Regions from separate parts of the Ensifer sp. CCNWLY38 genome, predicted to be linked through region 1. Evidence: riboswitches for the same ligand, from Rfam matches in the RefSeq annotation. Region 1 holds a riboswitch; each other region holds the start of a gene.
The links. Region 1 has a riboswitch for thiamine pyrophosphate ahead of thiD (bifunctional hydroxymethylpyrimidine kinase/phosphomethylpyrimidine kinase). Riboswitches for the same ligand answer to the same signal wherever they lie in the genome.

Region 1 (3,800 bases):
CGTCGTCGTTCTCAGTCCAACCGATAACCATGACGTGCCGGTATATCACGTGTGAATTGAGGTCAGAATGCCGGAGTATAGACTGGGGAGGTGGGCAGTATGGATCTGAATACGGGCACAATGGTTCCAGTATCAGCGCGCGCCGCTAGAGACGATTACTTTGCCGCCGTTGCGGCGGCACTGCGTCGCGAATTGGGTGGGGGAGGCCGTGCGATAAAGACGATCATGCGCTGGACAGGCGCGAGTGGCCGAACGGCAAAGTATTGGCTAGCCGGCGATCGCGGCCCCGACGGATGGCACCTCGTTCTGCTGGCCAGACACTCTGATGAAGTGTTGCAGGTTGCGCTCGCAATGGCACACCGCGATATTCTGTCTGTCACACTCGAACTGCGTGCAGCGGAAGCGGCCTTGGACCGAGCAAGTGCAATTCTCAAAGCATTGCGATGATATTGATGCGATGAGGCGCCTAACATCTATCGTTATGCGTGGAAGGCCCGCCGCCACTGAGTGAATCGGTAGTGCTGCCGACCAAATCACTCCGGGATTGCATAGGCTCGCGTTCCAACCCCCCCTTGCCTTAACGGCCTTGACGTGGCTAGTCTACCAGCGTCTGTGAAGTCGAACGCTCAGACGGAAGGCTCCTTATGCTCTTGAGGCAAAAGGGGCCTTTTTCTGTTTGTATCCTTTAAGGGCCTCCTTCGCCCGCATCGAACCGGCTTACATACGCGCCTGCTGAACTCAAGCAATTGACATCCCCTCCCACGCTCCCATAGCATTCATGCCTGCCGAGGGGCGCACCTGACGGTGCTGAGATGGCGGTGAGCCAGACCCTTGAACCTGATCCGGATCATACCGGCGTAGGAACGGCAAGGGCCTCTCTGGCACCCCCGCGTCTTCGCCGTTCATCTGGATCTCCGTGATTTTGATTTTCGGGAGATCGTTGGTGCCAATACGCCGTTTAGAATGTAGCGACGAAGAACCCCGGGGGGCGGGACGACCGACCCATCGGCTCAATCGGTCGGATTCTTCGAGGTTGCATGGAAGACCCACCTCAGTTTGCGCGTGCTTGAGCCGGTGGCTTGAGAGCGCGTTTGCTATATTTGGACCCGCTTCCACATTTCAGCGGAGCCAGGCATGACCTCCATCGCCGTTACTATTGCTGGTTCGGATTCCGGTGGGGGGGCCGGCATCCAGGCGGATCTGAAGACATTTTCGGCGCTCGGCGTCTATGGTGCCAGCGTGATTACCGCCATCACCGCGCAAAACACCAGAGGTGTTACGGCCGTTGAGGATATCTCTCCGGGCGTCGTTCTAGCTCAGATCGACGCCGTGTTTTCGGATCTCGCCGTTGGCGCTGCGAAGGTCGGAATGGTGTCCCGCCAGGAGATCATTGCGGCGATCGCGTCCGGCCTGAAGCGATACGGGCATTTGGCAGTCATCGATCCGGTGATGGTCGCCACTTCGGGGGACGTATTGTTGCGTCCGGATGCGATCTCGACGCTCAAGGAGGAACTGCTGCCGTTTGCGCTCATCCTGACGCCGAACCTGCCCGAAGCGGCACTGATGACGGGGCGCAGCGTTGCCGAGAATGAGACAGAAATGGCCCGCCAGGCGGAGATGCTCCTGAAGTTTGGTGCGCGCGCCGTGCTGATGAAAGGCGGGCATGCCAAGGGCGACGAAGCGGTTGACATCCTCTTCAACGGGGACACCGCCTTGCGCCTGTCGCGCCCGCGGGTTGAAACGAGGAACGATCATGGCACCGGCTGCACGCTGTCTGCCGCAATCGCTGCCGGTATTGCCCACCGGCAGACACTTGAAGACGCGGTTATCGCTGCCAAGACCTATCTGCATGAGGCGCTTGTTGCCGCAGCAGCGCTCAAAATCGGGCAGGGGCGGGGACCGGTTCATCACTTCCATCAGTGGTGGAGTCCGAGAGGCAACTAATCCGATTCCCGAGCCTTGTGCCGGTTCCACCGTTCAAGTTCACCTTCACGAACCAGGTCATTCCATTGCGCAATAAGCAATGGAATGACCTTCGAGGCGGGAAGTTCGTCGCTTGCAATCGCAGGATGAACGACGGGGGCTGCGCGCTTTTCGATTCAGGCCACAGCGGCGCTCGGGTGAACCGGCTGCTCCTCCTTGAGCAATTTCCGATAGAGCGCGACATGTTCGCGGCCGCAGTCGACATGGCTCATCGGGCGCCTGAGGGTTGCCCTGAGGTTGTCCCATGACCGTGGCGTGCTCAGCACGTCGATAAGCCGATCCGCAAGGTCTTGCGCGCTGCCGGCACGGAAATGATAGCCGTCGAGGCGGTCGCGAACCTTCTCGGCCATGCCGCCGATGTCGGAGCATATGATCGGCCTGCCATGGTGCAGGGCTTCCTGGATGACGATCGGAGAATTCTCCCACCAGACCGAAGGCATCACCACCCAGTCGACCGAGCGCATCAGCCTTGGCATGTCCTGGTTTTGGTAGGAGCCGTAAAAGCGGACGCGCCGGCCGGCATCTTCGATCAGTTTCGCCACGCGGTCCTGATACTCGGTCGGCTGACGCTCGAGGTTTCCGCCGAAGATCATCAAGGTGGAATCGTCACCCCAGATCTCGTCGGGCACGCGCGATACAGCGTCGATCAGCACGTGAACGCCCTTGAACGGGGTCATCTGCCCGAAATAGGCAAAACGATTGCGACGTGCCGTCGGCGCCGGCAATTCACGCGCCGGCGTCTTTTCACCCAGGACGATGCCGTTTTCGATCACGAATATCTTCTCGGCAGCGATGCCCCACTCGACATAGCGATTGGCGAGAAAAGCACTTGGGGCGATGAAGGCGTCGGCAAGGTTCAGCATGCCCCGCACGAACTGCTCACGCCGTACGAAGCGTGATACCGGAATTTCGGGGAAACACGTGTGGCAACTGATCGGCGATGCGCCATTGCAAAGCTGGCCCGAGGGCCGCTTCACCATTTGTCCGTGGTTGTGACAGATCGGCAGGTACTCGTGGAAGGTCACGACGATGCGCGCTTTCGGCAGAGCGTCGCGCACCGCATAGAGCGCTTCCAGTCCGAAGCCGATGATATGGTGGAAGTGGACGATGTCCGGCTTGATGTCTCCCACAAAGCGCAAGAGGTCGCGACGGATCGCGTCGGTATCGCCGTTGGACAGGAAGAAATGATCAAAGTCCTCGGCATGGTAGAGCACCTCGTCCATCGCCAGGCGAAGGCTCATCAGCGCCGACGCGCCGTGGCGCGGCACGGGATTGCCGACGCGGGCGAGGTAGATCGATTCAATCCCCGGCAGGCCGTTCAATGCCTTGTGCAAGCCATGGGAGGCGATCTCGGCGCCGCCCAATGAATGGGTCGGGTGGCCGTGCGAGACGACCAGCACGCGGAGTTTGTCACTCATGCCGAAACCTCATTGTGGGTCGTGGTGTCTGGCTCGACGGTCTGCATCCAGCGGCCACGAAACAGCGTCTGATCGACACGCTCCACGTATCTGGCCGTCGCTGCCGATACGGCGCCGGACGCCTCATCCGACCCGAGCATCTGTAAGGCGGGCAGCCAATAGGATTCGTAGCCCCTGCGGCTCAGCCTCAAGGCAAGATCCAGCCCATTGAGAGACGCACCGAGATAGGCCGGCGAAGGGCCGGTATCGTCGAGAAGCGCGTTGCGGGGCATGATGCAGCATTCGAGCGACGCGGTCGCAACCCGCGTCAGCTTCAGGCGGTTCACAGCGCCGACCGGATAACCGGCATACCGGCTCGACTGCAGATGATCCGCGCGATCGAGTGACGAACTGCCGGCC
Region 2 (3,800 bases), on a different contig from region 1:
TGGAGGCGGAGTGGCTCGCCTCCGGTAAGCCGGTCTATGTCACCGACCGGCGCGGCATCGTGCTCATCACCAGTTTCCCGTCCTGGCGCTTCATGACGACCAGAACCATTCCGCGCGACCGGGTGGCCGCGATCCGCGACAGCCTGCAATTCGGCGATGCCTCGCTGCTGCAGCTGCCGTTCCGCGACATCGAGTCGACCAGCGACGGCTCCAGCAAGCTGCGTGCGCTATTGCCCGGCGACAGCGAGCGGCGGTTCCTGCGGGTCGAAACCATGGTTCCGACCACGAGTTGGCGGCTGGAGCAACTGGCGCCATTGGATGGTGCGGTCTCGGCGGCAACCCGCGAGGCCCGGCTGATTGCGCTGGCCGTGATCGTGCCGCTGCTCGCGCTCGCCGCCCTGCTCCTGCGTCGCCGCCAGGCGCTGACGCTGGTTGCGACGAGGGAGCGTTCTGCACGCGATGAGCTGGAGCGCCGCGTGGCGGAGCGTACCCATGACCTCAGTCTTGCGCGCGATCATCTCGAAACGGAGATTGCCGATCACCGGCGCACCGGCGAGAAGCTGCAGGCCGTGCAGCAGGAACTGGTTCAGGCGAACCGCCTGGCGATCCTCGGCCAGGTGGCCGCCGGCGTCGCCCATGAGATCAACCAGCCGGTCGCGACCATTCGCGCCTATGCCGACAATGCCCGCACCTTCCTCGACCGCGGTCAACAGCAAACGGCGGTCGAGAACCTCGTCAGCATCGCCGAACTGACCGAAAGGGTCGGCACCATCACCGACGAGCTCAGAAGCTTCGCCCGCAAGGGTCGCTTCGTTGCCGAGCCGACGCCGCTGCGTGACGTGATCGAGGGCGCGCTGATGTTGCTCCGCAGCCGCTTCGCCGGTCGCATGGATGCGATCGCCATCGATCTGCCGGATAATGGCCTCAGCGTGGTGGGCAGCCGCATTCGCTTGGAACAGGTACTGATCAACCTTTTGCAGAACGCGCTGGAGGCGCTGGGCGATCGCGCCGATGCCAAGATCCGCGTGCGCTGCGAAGATGGCCCGACCGGCACCGTTGCCCTCGTCGTTGCCGACAACGGCCCCGGCATACCACAGCATATCCGCGAGGACCTGTTCACCCCCTTCAACACCTCGAAGGACGAAGGGCTCGGCCTTGGACTCGCCATCTCCCAGGAGATCGTCGCTGACTATGGCGGCGAGATATCAGTCGAAACCAGCGACAAGGGCACCGTCTTCACGGTTCGCCTGAAGAGGGCCTGAGCGATGCAGCCGTCCGTCTACCTCATCGACGACGACAACGACCTGCGCAAGGCGATGACGCAGACGCTGGAACTTGCCGGTCTCGCCGTCACCTCGCTTGCAAGCGCCGCCGAAGCCTTGGAAACCCTCGACACGAACTTCGACGGCATCGTCGTCAGCGATATCCGCATGCCCGGCATCGACGGGCTGCAGCTCTTTCGCCGCATCGCTGCCTTCGATGCCGACCTGCCCGTGATCCTGGTGACCGGCCATGGCGATATCCCGATGGCGGTGCAGGCATTGCAGGACGGCGTCTATGACTTCATCCCAAAACCTTTTTCCGCCGACCGGCTGGTGCAGAGCGTGCGGCGCGCGCTGGAAAAGCGCCGTCTCGTCATGGAGAACCGCGCACTCAAACGGGCGGCCGAGACGGCCGGCGACAGCCTGCCGCTGATCGGCCAGACGCCTGTCATGGAGCGCTTGCGCCAGACGATCCGGCACATTGCCGATACGGATGTCGACGTGCTCGTCGCCGGCGAAACCGGCAGCGGCAAGGAAGTCGTGGCGACGCTGCTGCACAACTGGAGCCGGCGCCGCGACGGCAACTTCGTGGCGCTGAACTGCGGCGCGCTGCCGGAAACGGTGATCGAGAGCGAGCTCTTCGGCCACGAACAGGGCGCCTTCACCGGTGCCCTGAAGAAGCGTGTGGGCCGGATCGAACACGCGAGCGGCGGCACGCTCTTCCTCGACGAGATCGAGGCGATGCCACCCCCGACCCAGGTCAAGATGCTGCGGGTGCTCGAAGCGCGCGAGATCACGCCGCTCGGCACCAACCAGGTGCGCCCGGTAGATATCCGCGTCATCGCCGCCGCAAAAATCGATCTCGGTGATCCGGCGCAACGTGGCGATTTCCGCGAAGACCTCTACTTTCGATTGAATGTGGTGACGCTCTCGATCCCGCCGCTGCGCGAACGTCGCGACGACATTCCGCTGCTCTTCTCGCATTTCCTGACGCGGGCGGCGGAGCGCTTCAAGCGCGACGTGCCTCACGTCTCGCCGGCAGTGCAGCAACACCTGATGACCCATGCCTGGCCCGGCAATGTGCGCGAACTCTCGCACTTTGCTGAGCGCGTGGCACTCGGCGTCGAAGGCCCGCTGGGACAGCCCGTTGCAGTCGTTGAACAGCCTGGTTTCGCGCTGCCGGAGCGGCTTGAACGCTACGAGGCCGAGATCCTGAAGGAGGCGCTGAGGGCGCAGCGTGGTGACGTCAAGGCGACGATCGAAGCGCTCGGCATCCCGCGCAAGACCTTCTACGACAAGCTCCAGCGCCACGGCATCAACCGCGCCGATTACGCAGAGCGCGGAGTTTCGGAAAAATCCGGCAGCTAGCTCTCGCCAGCGGCCAAAATACACTCAAAAATTGCATCTTCGTCGACGGGCGAATTCGCGCTTGACGACCCGTGCCGTTCGATGGCTATCTCTTGGGCATTCACCAGGGGGGTCCCGCAAGGGGCTGAGATTCTGCTGGATGGCCGGCTTGCCGGCTGTGGCGCAGTGACCCGTTGAACCTGATCCAGTTCATACTGGCGTAGGGACGGTGCAGATATCGAAGCCAGGATTCCGTGCGTCCAGCATCTGGCGGAGCGTCTTTCATCCTTCCGGCATCAGAACTGGGTCTCCAATCGCAAACTTGGAGCCTCGTCATGAATATTGCCACAAAGCCTACCCCCCTCTCGGTCACCCAAGGCCCGCTTCCCGCCTCCTGCAAGGTCCACAAGGCTGGCGTCCTCCACCCGGATATCCGCGTGCCGATGCGCGAGATCGCGTTGCATCCGACGTCCGGCGAACCGCCGGTCACGGTCTACGATTCCTCCGGCGCCTATACCGCTGACGATGCGGAGATCAGCATCGAGGCGGGGCTGCCGCGACTGCGTCGCAACTGGATCGTCGGGCGCGGCGATGTGGAAACCTACGAGGGACGCATCGTCCGTCCTGAAGACAACGGTTTTGCCAGCGGCGACCGGTTGACGCCGACCTTCCCGTTCCAGCATGCGCCGCTGAAGGCGACTGCCGGCAAGGCGGTAACGCAGCTTGCCTACGCCCGCGCCGGCATCATCACGCCGGAGATGGAGTTCGTGGCGATCCGCGAGAACCTCGGCCGCGATGCGGCACGCGCGAAAGCGCGCGACGGCGAAAGCTTCGGCGCCCATATCCCCGACCATGTGACGCCGGAGTTCGTGCGCCAGGAAATCGCCAGCGGCCGGGCGATCCTGCCCGCCAACATCAACCATCCGGAATCCGAACCGATGATCATCGGCCGGAACTTCCTGGTGAAGATCAACGCCAATATCGGTAACTCCGCCGTCACCTCGTCGATGGCTGAGGAGGTCGAAAAGATGGTCTGGGCGACCCGCTGGGGCGCCGATACCGTCATGGATCTTTCGACCGGCCGCAACATCCACAACATCCGTGAATGGATCATCCGCAATTCGCCTGTTCCGATCGGCACCGTGCCGCTCTACCAGGCGCTGGAAAAGGTCAACGGCATTGCCGAAGATC
Region 3 (3,800 bases), on a different contig from region 1:
GCTGCGGCAGCGTCGAAAACAAGGCGGCATTGGCCGCATAGCCGCTACCGAAGAACAGCGTTCGCTCCGCGCCAAAGAAGGTGGCCGCCTCCGCCTCCAGCGCCTCATGTTCCGCATGGTTGCCGCGCAACAGCCGCGAACCGCCGGCCCCGACCGGCACGCCGCGCTCGATCGCTGCGACAATTGCAGCCTTCAGGCGCGGCGATCCGGCGAGGCCAAGATAGTCGTTCGAGGTGAAGTCGATGCCGTCCCCGGCGACGAGCTCGCGCCGACGCCCCTTGCGCTCGAGGCCATGAAGCGTCTTCTCCTGGCGAGCGAAGAGGCCCGCGGTCATTCGGCCGCTTCCGGTTCTGCCGTAAGCGCCATCGGCTTCAGCCCGAGGCGGCGGAAGAGGGCCGCATCGTAGTCCTCGCCGGGGTTGTCGGCCGTCAGCAGCGTCTCGCCGACGAAGATAGAATTGGCGCCGGCGAAGAAACAGAGCGCCTGCATCTCGTCGCTCATATCGGTGCGGCCGGCCGAAAGGCGGACATGCGACTGTGGCATCAGGATGCGCGCCAGCGCGATGGTGCGAACGAAATCGATCGGATCGACCGGCGCCGCATCGGCAAGCTTCGAGCCCGGAATCGGAATCAGCATGTTGATCGGCACGCTTTCGGGGGGCACCGGCAGATTGGCGAGCGTCACCAGCATCGAGATCCGATCGTCAGCCGTCTCGCCCATGCCGAGAATACCGCCTGCGCAGACCTTTATGCCCGCGTCGCGGACGTTCGCCAACGTTTCCAGCCGGTCGGCAAAACTGCGGGTGGTGATGATCTCGCCGTAGAAGCGCTCCGACGTATCGACATTGTGGTTGTAGTAATCGAGCCCGGCATCTGCGAGCCGCCCGGATTGTTCCGGCGTCAGCATGCCAAGCGTCATGCAGGTCTCCATGCCGAGCGACCGCACACCGCCGATCATGGCGACGATCGCCTCCATGTCGCGCTCCTTCGGGCTGCGCCAGGCGGCGCCCATGCAATAGCGCGTCGCGCCGCCGTCCCTCGCTTTCCGTGCTTCCGCAAGCACCCGCTCGACTTCCATCAGTTTCGACGCTTTCAGCCCCGTCGGGTAATGTGCCGACTGGCTGCAATAGCCGCAGTCTTCGGCGCAGCCGCCGGTCTTGATCGACAGCAGGCGGCTCATCTGGATGGCATTGGGGTCGAACTGGGCGCGGTGAACGGACTGGGCACGAAACAGAAGGTCGTTGAACGGCAAGTTATAGATTTCTTGCGCGTCGGCCAGACTCCAGGCGGTTTTGGCGGGCTTGGCGGCTCCCGAGGTCGGCTCGGTCGAACTGTTTGTGTCCAGCATGTTCGTTCACTTCCCTGTTTGCGGCAAAGCAAAATAGATAGAATCCATTATTATCTATAATTTTCACGGACACCGCATCAAGCAACCACCTAAAAGGAGAGCGTACGCTAATTAATCAACCATCGCGTGCTTATGTGCGCCTCGACGGCTGCGGTCAGAAGGGCAAATACCGCGACTTTCCGCCGCGGCGGCATCAGCTGATGGCGATAACAGCAACGGCCAGATGCCCGGATTTTCGGGACCTTGCGCCTTGCACTAGCCGTCGATCTCTCGACCAATGCCCGCTACCGACACCACCGAGCCTCAAGAACACACGTCCTTCCACTTTTTATAGATAATTTTTTGCGCACGAGGTACACACCGGCAGCCCTTGACAAAATCCGATCCAGCCGCTCAGTTTGAAGCATTCACCAGGGGTGTCCCGACAAGGGGCTGAGATTCTGCTAGGCGGTTTCCGCGGCGCAGTGACCCGTTGAACCTGATCCAGTTCATACTGGCGTAGGGACGGTGCAGACATCGCTGCCGCATTCGCGTTCGCGCGAGCAGATCTCGGCAAGGCGTCCTTCCCTCTCTTCCGGTCCGAGCTGGGTCTCCAACAATGGAGCCTCGGCAATGCGTATCTTCATCGCGATTCTGCTTCCTTCAGACCGACGTTCGGCTCGCCGCAGCTGGGCGCATTGACCATGCGCGCCCTGATCAAAGGTGCCGGCGTCGTCGGGCTGACCTTGGCGCATGAGCTGATCGCCCGCGGCGTCGAGGTGGCCGTTGCCGAGCGGCAGCCGGACTTCGGCGGGGCGGCCTCGTGGTTTGCCGGCGGCATGCTGGCGCCCTGGTGTGAACGCGAGAGCGCCGAGGAAACGGTGCTGACGCGCGGCATCGACGCCATCGACTGGTGGGACCGCGCGCTTCCGGGCGAAGTGTCGCGCAACGGCACCCTCGTCGTCGCTCCGCCGCGAGACGCCGGTGAACTCAAACGCTTCGCTTCGCGCACGACCGGCTTCGAATGGCTCGACGAAAAAGCGATCGCAAGGATCGAGCCGGCGCTTGCCGGACGCTTCCGAGAGGCGCTGTTCTTCCCGGGCGAGGCGCATCTCGACCCTCGTCGAGCGCTAGTCCTGCTGCGGCAAAAGCTCGTCGAGCACGGCGTCGCCTTCATCGGCGAGGTGGATAGTAACAGCGACAGCGATCTGATTGCCGACTGCAGCGGCGCTTCGCGCATCGGCGCCATCGCCGGCCTGCGCGGCGTGCGCGGCGAGATGCTCTATCTGCAGACCGGCGAAGTGGAATTGTCGCGGCCAGTCCGCCTGATCCATCCGCGTATCCCGCTCTACATCGTGCCGCGCGGCGATGGCCTCTTCATGTGCGGGGCGACCATGATCGAAACCGACGACGGCGGTCCGATCACCGCCCGCTCGCTGATGGAGTTGCTGAACGCAGCCTATGCGCTTCACCCCGCCTTCGGCGAGGCGCGCCTTCTCGAAACCGGCACCGGCGTCCGGCCGGCCTTTGCCGACAATCTGCCGCGCGTCACGCGTGCCGGAACCACCATCACGCTCAACGGGCTCTACCGCCACGGCTTCCTGCTTTCACCGGCCTTGGCCGAGGAAGCGGCGGATCTTGCCCTTGCCCGGAACCTGAAGGGAGACGCCGCATGAAATTGACCGTCAACGGCGAGGATCACGACCTCACAGTCACGACCCTTGCCGAACTCCTGGCCGCACTCGACTTCGAAGGGGACTGGCTTGCCACCGCCGTCAACGGCGAGCTGGTGCACCGAGCCGACCGTTCGGCCCATTCCCTCAGTGATCGCGACCGGATCGAAATTCTCTCGCCGATGAAAGGAGGCTGAGACATGCTGACGCTTTATGGACAGGAACTGCGTTCCCGCCTGCTTCTGGGCACCGCCCGCTACCCCTCGCCTGCCGCGCTCGAAGACGCGGTTCGTTCGTCGGCGACCGAGATCGTCACGGTTTCGCTGCGTCGCGAAACCGCCGGCGGCCGCCAGGGCGGCGCCTTCTTCGAACTGATCCGGTCGCTCGGCGTACATGTGCTGCCAAACACGGCCGGCTGCCACTCGGTGTCGGAGGCGGTGCTGACTGCCAAGATGGCACGCGAGGTCTTCGGCACCAACTGGATCAAGCTCGAAGTCATCGGCCATCAGGACACGCTTCAGCCCGACGTCTTCGGGCTGGTCGAGGCAGCACGCATCCTCTGCGCCGAAGGCTTCGAGGTCTTCCCCTACACGACCGACGACTTGGTGGTCGGCGAACGCCTCGTCGAGGCCGGATGTAGGGTGCTGATGCCCTGGTGCGCGCCGATCGGCAGCGCCATGGGGCCGCAGAACATCCCGGCGCTGCGAGCCATGCGGGCCCATTTTCCGGACATGCCGCTGATCGTCGATGCCGGCATCGGCCGACCCTCACACGCAACCACGGTGATGGAACTCGGCTTCG
Region 4 (3,800 bases), on a different contig from region 1:
GATTGCGCTTCCGCGAGACCCGCGGCGATCTTCATCAAGGTCGACTTGCCCGAGCCATTGCGCCCGACCAGGCAGATGCGGTCGCCCGGCTCCACTTGCAGGTTGGCACCGGCAAGCAGCGGCGCGCCGCCGAAGGTCAAGAAGATATCGTCGAGTTTCAGAATGGGAGGCGCCAAGGCTCAGGCTCCGGAAAGATCATAGGGGCGGGCAAGCACGATGGCGCGTCCGCTCTTGAGGCTGAAGCGAAGGGGACCCTCCGCAACGTTGGAAACGGTTCGGGACGATCCGAACGGCAGGGTGAAATCATCAAGCGGATAGCGCGCATTGACGATCGAAAGGCCGGTCAGCTCGGTCAATCCCAGCACCGAAAAGAGGCAACCTTTCGGCAGGTCGAGATCGAGCGCACCGGCCAGCAGCGGGTAGGCTTCTTCCTCGCCAGATGTCATCACCACCGAAAGCCCGCGCTCGGCAAGCGCTGCTGCCTGCAGCAGGTGCAGGAAGGCATGGTCGCTGCGGCTGCCGCCAAGCGCGCCGGCAAAGATCAGCCGGTCGGCCCCGCGAGATAGCGCGGCTTCCACCGCAATCTCGCCATCCGTCGCAGCCTTTGCCGCCGGATAGGGCTCGCGTGGAACCGAGGCGAAGTCGGACAGCAGGGCGTCTTCGGTCGAATCGAAATCGCCGACCCAGACATCCGGCACGACGCCGAGCAGGCGCGCATGGCGCATGCCGCCGTCAGCGGCAACGAAGCGGCTGCCGCTGAGCTGCTCTGACAGCCGGCTGGTCACCGAGAGGGCGCCGCCAAGCAAAATGGTGAAGGTCGATCGAGCCATGGCAATGCCCATAGCGCAAAGGATCGCGGAAGGAAAACGAAGAAAACCGCAAACCGCTGCGATCGCAGCAATTTGCCGTAGCCATCAGTGCCCTTCCGGCACCGGTTCCGGGAACAGCATGCCGGCATAGATCCCGGGTGTTGAATCGGGAATTTCGATCGCGCCTGCCACGCGCTCGTAGAACTTCGCCGGGCCGACGCCACCGATGATCGCATAGCCATAGCCGGCGTCGCGCATCGCCGTCAGGCTCGCAAGCAGCAGCGCTTCGCCGATACCTTGCCCGCGCATGCTTTCATCGACGCCGGTCGGGCCGAAGAAGCCGAGCGCCGTGACGTCATGGCAGGAAAAGCCGACGATCTTTTCGTCATGCACCGCGATGTGCATGCGCGTCGGGGTCGAGGAGAAGGCAGCCTCCGCTTCGCCCGCCCAGCCGGCACCAAACGTCTTTTCGATCCAGGAGACCACCAGACGGCGTTCCGGCGCCATGGCGCGACGGATGCTGATGCCTGAACCAAGCCGCGACTGGGGCTCTGCCGGAAGGGCATAAAGTCGAACGAGCATATCTGGCATGGCGTTTCCTCCTTGCGGCTAAGCGTGATGGTGTCATAGCGCAGTTACCGTTTGGCGGAAACGCCCAGCGCAAAATGGGCTCGACCCATGCATCGGCCATTCCAAACACCGCTTGCCATGGAGCCAACGCAGCGGTAAATCTCTTGCCGCTCTAACGGGGTGCCTCCCGACCGCGAAGCGGCCGGAGGCTGAGAGGCGTCAAAACGCCAACCCGCGGAACCTGATCCGGCTCATACCGGCGGAGGGATTAGACGCGATCGCACCGATACGCCCTTTTCCCGTGCAACAACGAACTTTGGGAGAGGTGCTTCGCATGTCCAATTCTTCACAGCTCAAAATACTTAGCCGGCTAGCGCTCAGCGCAGCGGCAAGCCTTGCCTTCGCCAGTGGCGCTGCTGCTGCCGACAAGACGCTGACGGTCTACACCTACGAAAGCTTCATCACCGAATGGGGTCCGGGCGCCAAGGTCGCGGAAGCCTTCGAAAAGACCTGCGAGTGCAAGGTCAACTATGTCGGCGTCGCCGACGGCGTTGAGCTCTTGACCCGTCTGAAGCTCGAAGGGCAAGCTTCGAAGGCCGACATCGTGCTCGGCCTCGACACCAACCTCGTGGCGGAAGCCAAGGCGACCGGCTTCTTCGCGCAGCATGGCATCGAAGCCAAGGATCTGAAGGTTCCGGGCGGTTTCTCCGATGACACTTTCCTGCCCTACGACTACGGCCATTTCGCCGTCGTCTATGACACCGAGACCCTGAAGACACCGCCGAAGAGCCTCAAGGACCTGGTCGAAGGCGACGCGTCGCAGAAGATCGTCATCGAGGATCCGCGCACCTCGACGCCGGGCCTTGGTCTGCTGCTCTGGGTCAAGGCGGTCTACGGTGACGAGGCGGGCGCCGCCTGGGCAAAGCTCAAGGATCGGGTTCTCACGGTCACCCCCGGCTGGTCGGAAGCCTACGGCCTCTTCACCAAGGGCGAAGCGCCGATGGTGCTCTCCTACACCACCTCGCCCGCCTACCACATGGTCGCTGAGAACACCGAGCGCTACCAGGCGGCCACCTTCTCGGAAGGTCACTACATCCAGATCGAGGTCGCCGGCATGACCAAAAATGCCAAGGAGCCAGAACTGGCAAAACAGTTTCTCGCCTTCATGACCGGGCCGGAGTTCCAGTCGATCATCCCGACGACCAACTGGATGATGCCGGTCGCAGCGACTAAGGAGCCGCTGCCGGACGCCTTCAACAAGCTGGTCAACCCGGAGAAGACCTTCCTGCTGCCATCGGAAGAGGTCGCGAAGAACCGCAAGGCCTGGATCGACGAGTGGCTTGCTGCCATGAGCAAGAACTGAGGCCGGATTGTTCGCACTTCGCGAAAACCGCATGACTGTTGTCGCCGGGGCATTTTGCCTCGGCGCCTTCCTGCTCTTCGTCGGCCTGGCGATCGCTGCCTTGCTCGCCCAGACCGGCGGCACCGACGAAGGCACCCTGTTCGATGCCTATATCTGGCGCGTCACCCGCTTCACGCTGCTGCAGGCTAGCCTTTCCACTCTGCTGTCCGTGCTATTCGCGATACCGGTGGCACGGGCGCTGGCGCGGCGGCCGCAGTTTTTCGGCCGGATCTGGCTGTTGCGGCTGATGGCGCTGCCGCTCGGCCTGCCCGTTCTCGTCGGCGCACTCGGGCTGATCGAGATCTGGGGACGCCAGGGCTTCCTCAATTCCGGCCTGCGCTGGCTCGGCCTCGAGCAATCGATCAGCATCTATGGCCTGTTCGGCATCCTTCTTGCCCATGTCTTCTTCAACATGCCGCTCGCGGCGCGCCTGTTCCTGGCCGGCCTCGAGCGCATTCCGGCCGAATACTGGCGCAGCGCTGCCAATCTCGGCATGCCCTCCCGAGCGCTCTTCCGCTTCATCGAATGGCCTGTCCTGCGCGGCCTGCTGCCGGGCGCGGCCGGCCTCGTCTTCATGCTCTGCGCCACCAGCTTCACGCTCGTGCTGACGCTTGGCGGCGGGCCCGCTGCCAGCACCATCGAGGTCGCGATCTATCAGGCGCTGCGCTTCGATTTCGATCCGCCACGCGCCATCGCGCTGTCCGGCCTGCAGATCGCCATGACCGGTATCCTGCTTCTCATCCTCAGACGACTGGCAACGGAGCCGGAAGAGGGCATGACCGGCGGCCGCACGGTTAGGCGCTTCGATGGCGCAACGACAGCGGCGCGGTTCAACGATGGCGCCTGGATCATCCTGGCATTGCTCTTTCTCATCGCCCCGCTGATTGCGGTGGTCGTCTCCGGCCTGCAGGCCGATCTTCTGAAGCTCGCGCGCGATCCGAACGTGCACCGGGCGCTGATGACGAGTGCGGCGATCGCGCTCGCCTCGGCACTCGCCTCCGTCGCCATGGCGGCCATGA

Region 2: another riboswitch for thiamine pyrophosphate. It lies ahead of thiC (phosphomethylpyrimidine synthase ThiC); the one in region 1 lies ahead of thiD (bifunctional hydroxymethylpyrimidine kinase/phosphomethylpyrimidine kinase).
Region 3: another riboswitch for thiamine pyrophosphate. It lies ahead of thiO (glycine oxidase ThiO); the one in region 1 lies ahead of thiD (bifunctional hydroxymethylpyrimidine kinase/phosphomethylpyrimidine kinase).
Region 4: another riboswitch for thiamine pyrophosphate. It lies ahead of thiB (thiamine ABC transporter substrate binding subunit); the one in region 1 lies ahead of thiD (bifunctional hydroxymethylpyrimidine kinase/phosphomethylpyrimidine kinase).

Annotation. Positions count from the first base shown of each region.
Region 1 covers NZ_JBBBBO010000020.1:24,020-27,819, forward strand. Annotated here, with positions in the region: gene V7S54_RS30550 (recombinase family protein) at 1-31, opposite strand, end outside; gene V7S54_RS30555 (hypothetical protein) at 100-447, shown strand; TPP riboswitch at 779-881, shown strand; gene thiD (bifunctional hydroxymethylpyrimidine kinase/phosphomethylpyrimidine kinase) at 1,135-1,944, shown strand; gene V7S54_RS30565 (glycosyltransferase family 4 protein) at 2,100-3,401, opposite strand; gene V7S54_RS30570 (hypothetical protein) at 3,398-3,800, opposite strand, start outside.
Region 2 covers NZ_JBBBBO010000003.1:389,508-393,307, reverse strand. Annotated here, with positions in the region: gene V7S54_RS08900 (sensor histidine kinase) at 1-1,262, shown strand, start outside; gene V7S54_RS08895 (sigma-54-dependent transcriptional regulator) at 1,266-2,630, shown strand; TPP riboswitch at 2,726-2,854, shown strand; gene thiC (phosphomethylpyrimidine synthase ThiC) at 2,945-3,800, shown strand, end outside.
Region 3 covers NZ_JBBBBO010000003.1:232,216-236,015, reverse strand. Annotated here, with positions in the region: gene V7S54_RS08170 (8-amino-7-oxononanoate synthase) at 1-334, opposite strand, end outside; gene bioB (biotin synthase BioB) at 331-1,347, opposite strand; TPP riboswitch at 1,750-1,870, shown strand; gene V7S54_RS08160 (hypothetical protein) at 1,836-1,973, opposite strand; gene thiO (glycine oxidase ThiO) at 2,031-3,002, shown strand; gene thiS (sulfur carrier protein ThiS) at 2,999-3,196, shown strand; gene V7S54_RS08145 (thiazole synthase) at 3,200-3,800, shown strand, end outside.
Region 4 covers NZ_JBBBBO010000005.1:196,023-199,822, reverse strand. Annotated here, with positions in the region: gene V7S54_RS12950 (ABC-F family ATP-binding cassette domain-containing protein) at 1-176, opposite strand, end outside; gene V7S54_RS12945 (thiamine diphosphokinase) at 180-830, opposite strand; gene V7S54_RS12940 (GNAT family N-acetyltransferase) at 915-1,400, opposite strand; TPP riboswitch at 1,546-1,664, shown strand; gene thiB (thiamine ABC transporter substrate binding subunit) at 1,714-2,742, shown strand; gene thiP (thiamine/thiamine pyrophosphate ABC transporter permease ThiP) at 2,774-3,800, shown strand, end outside.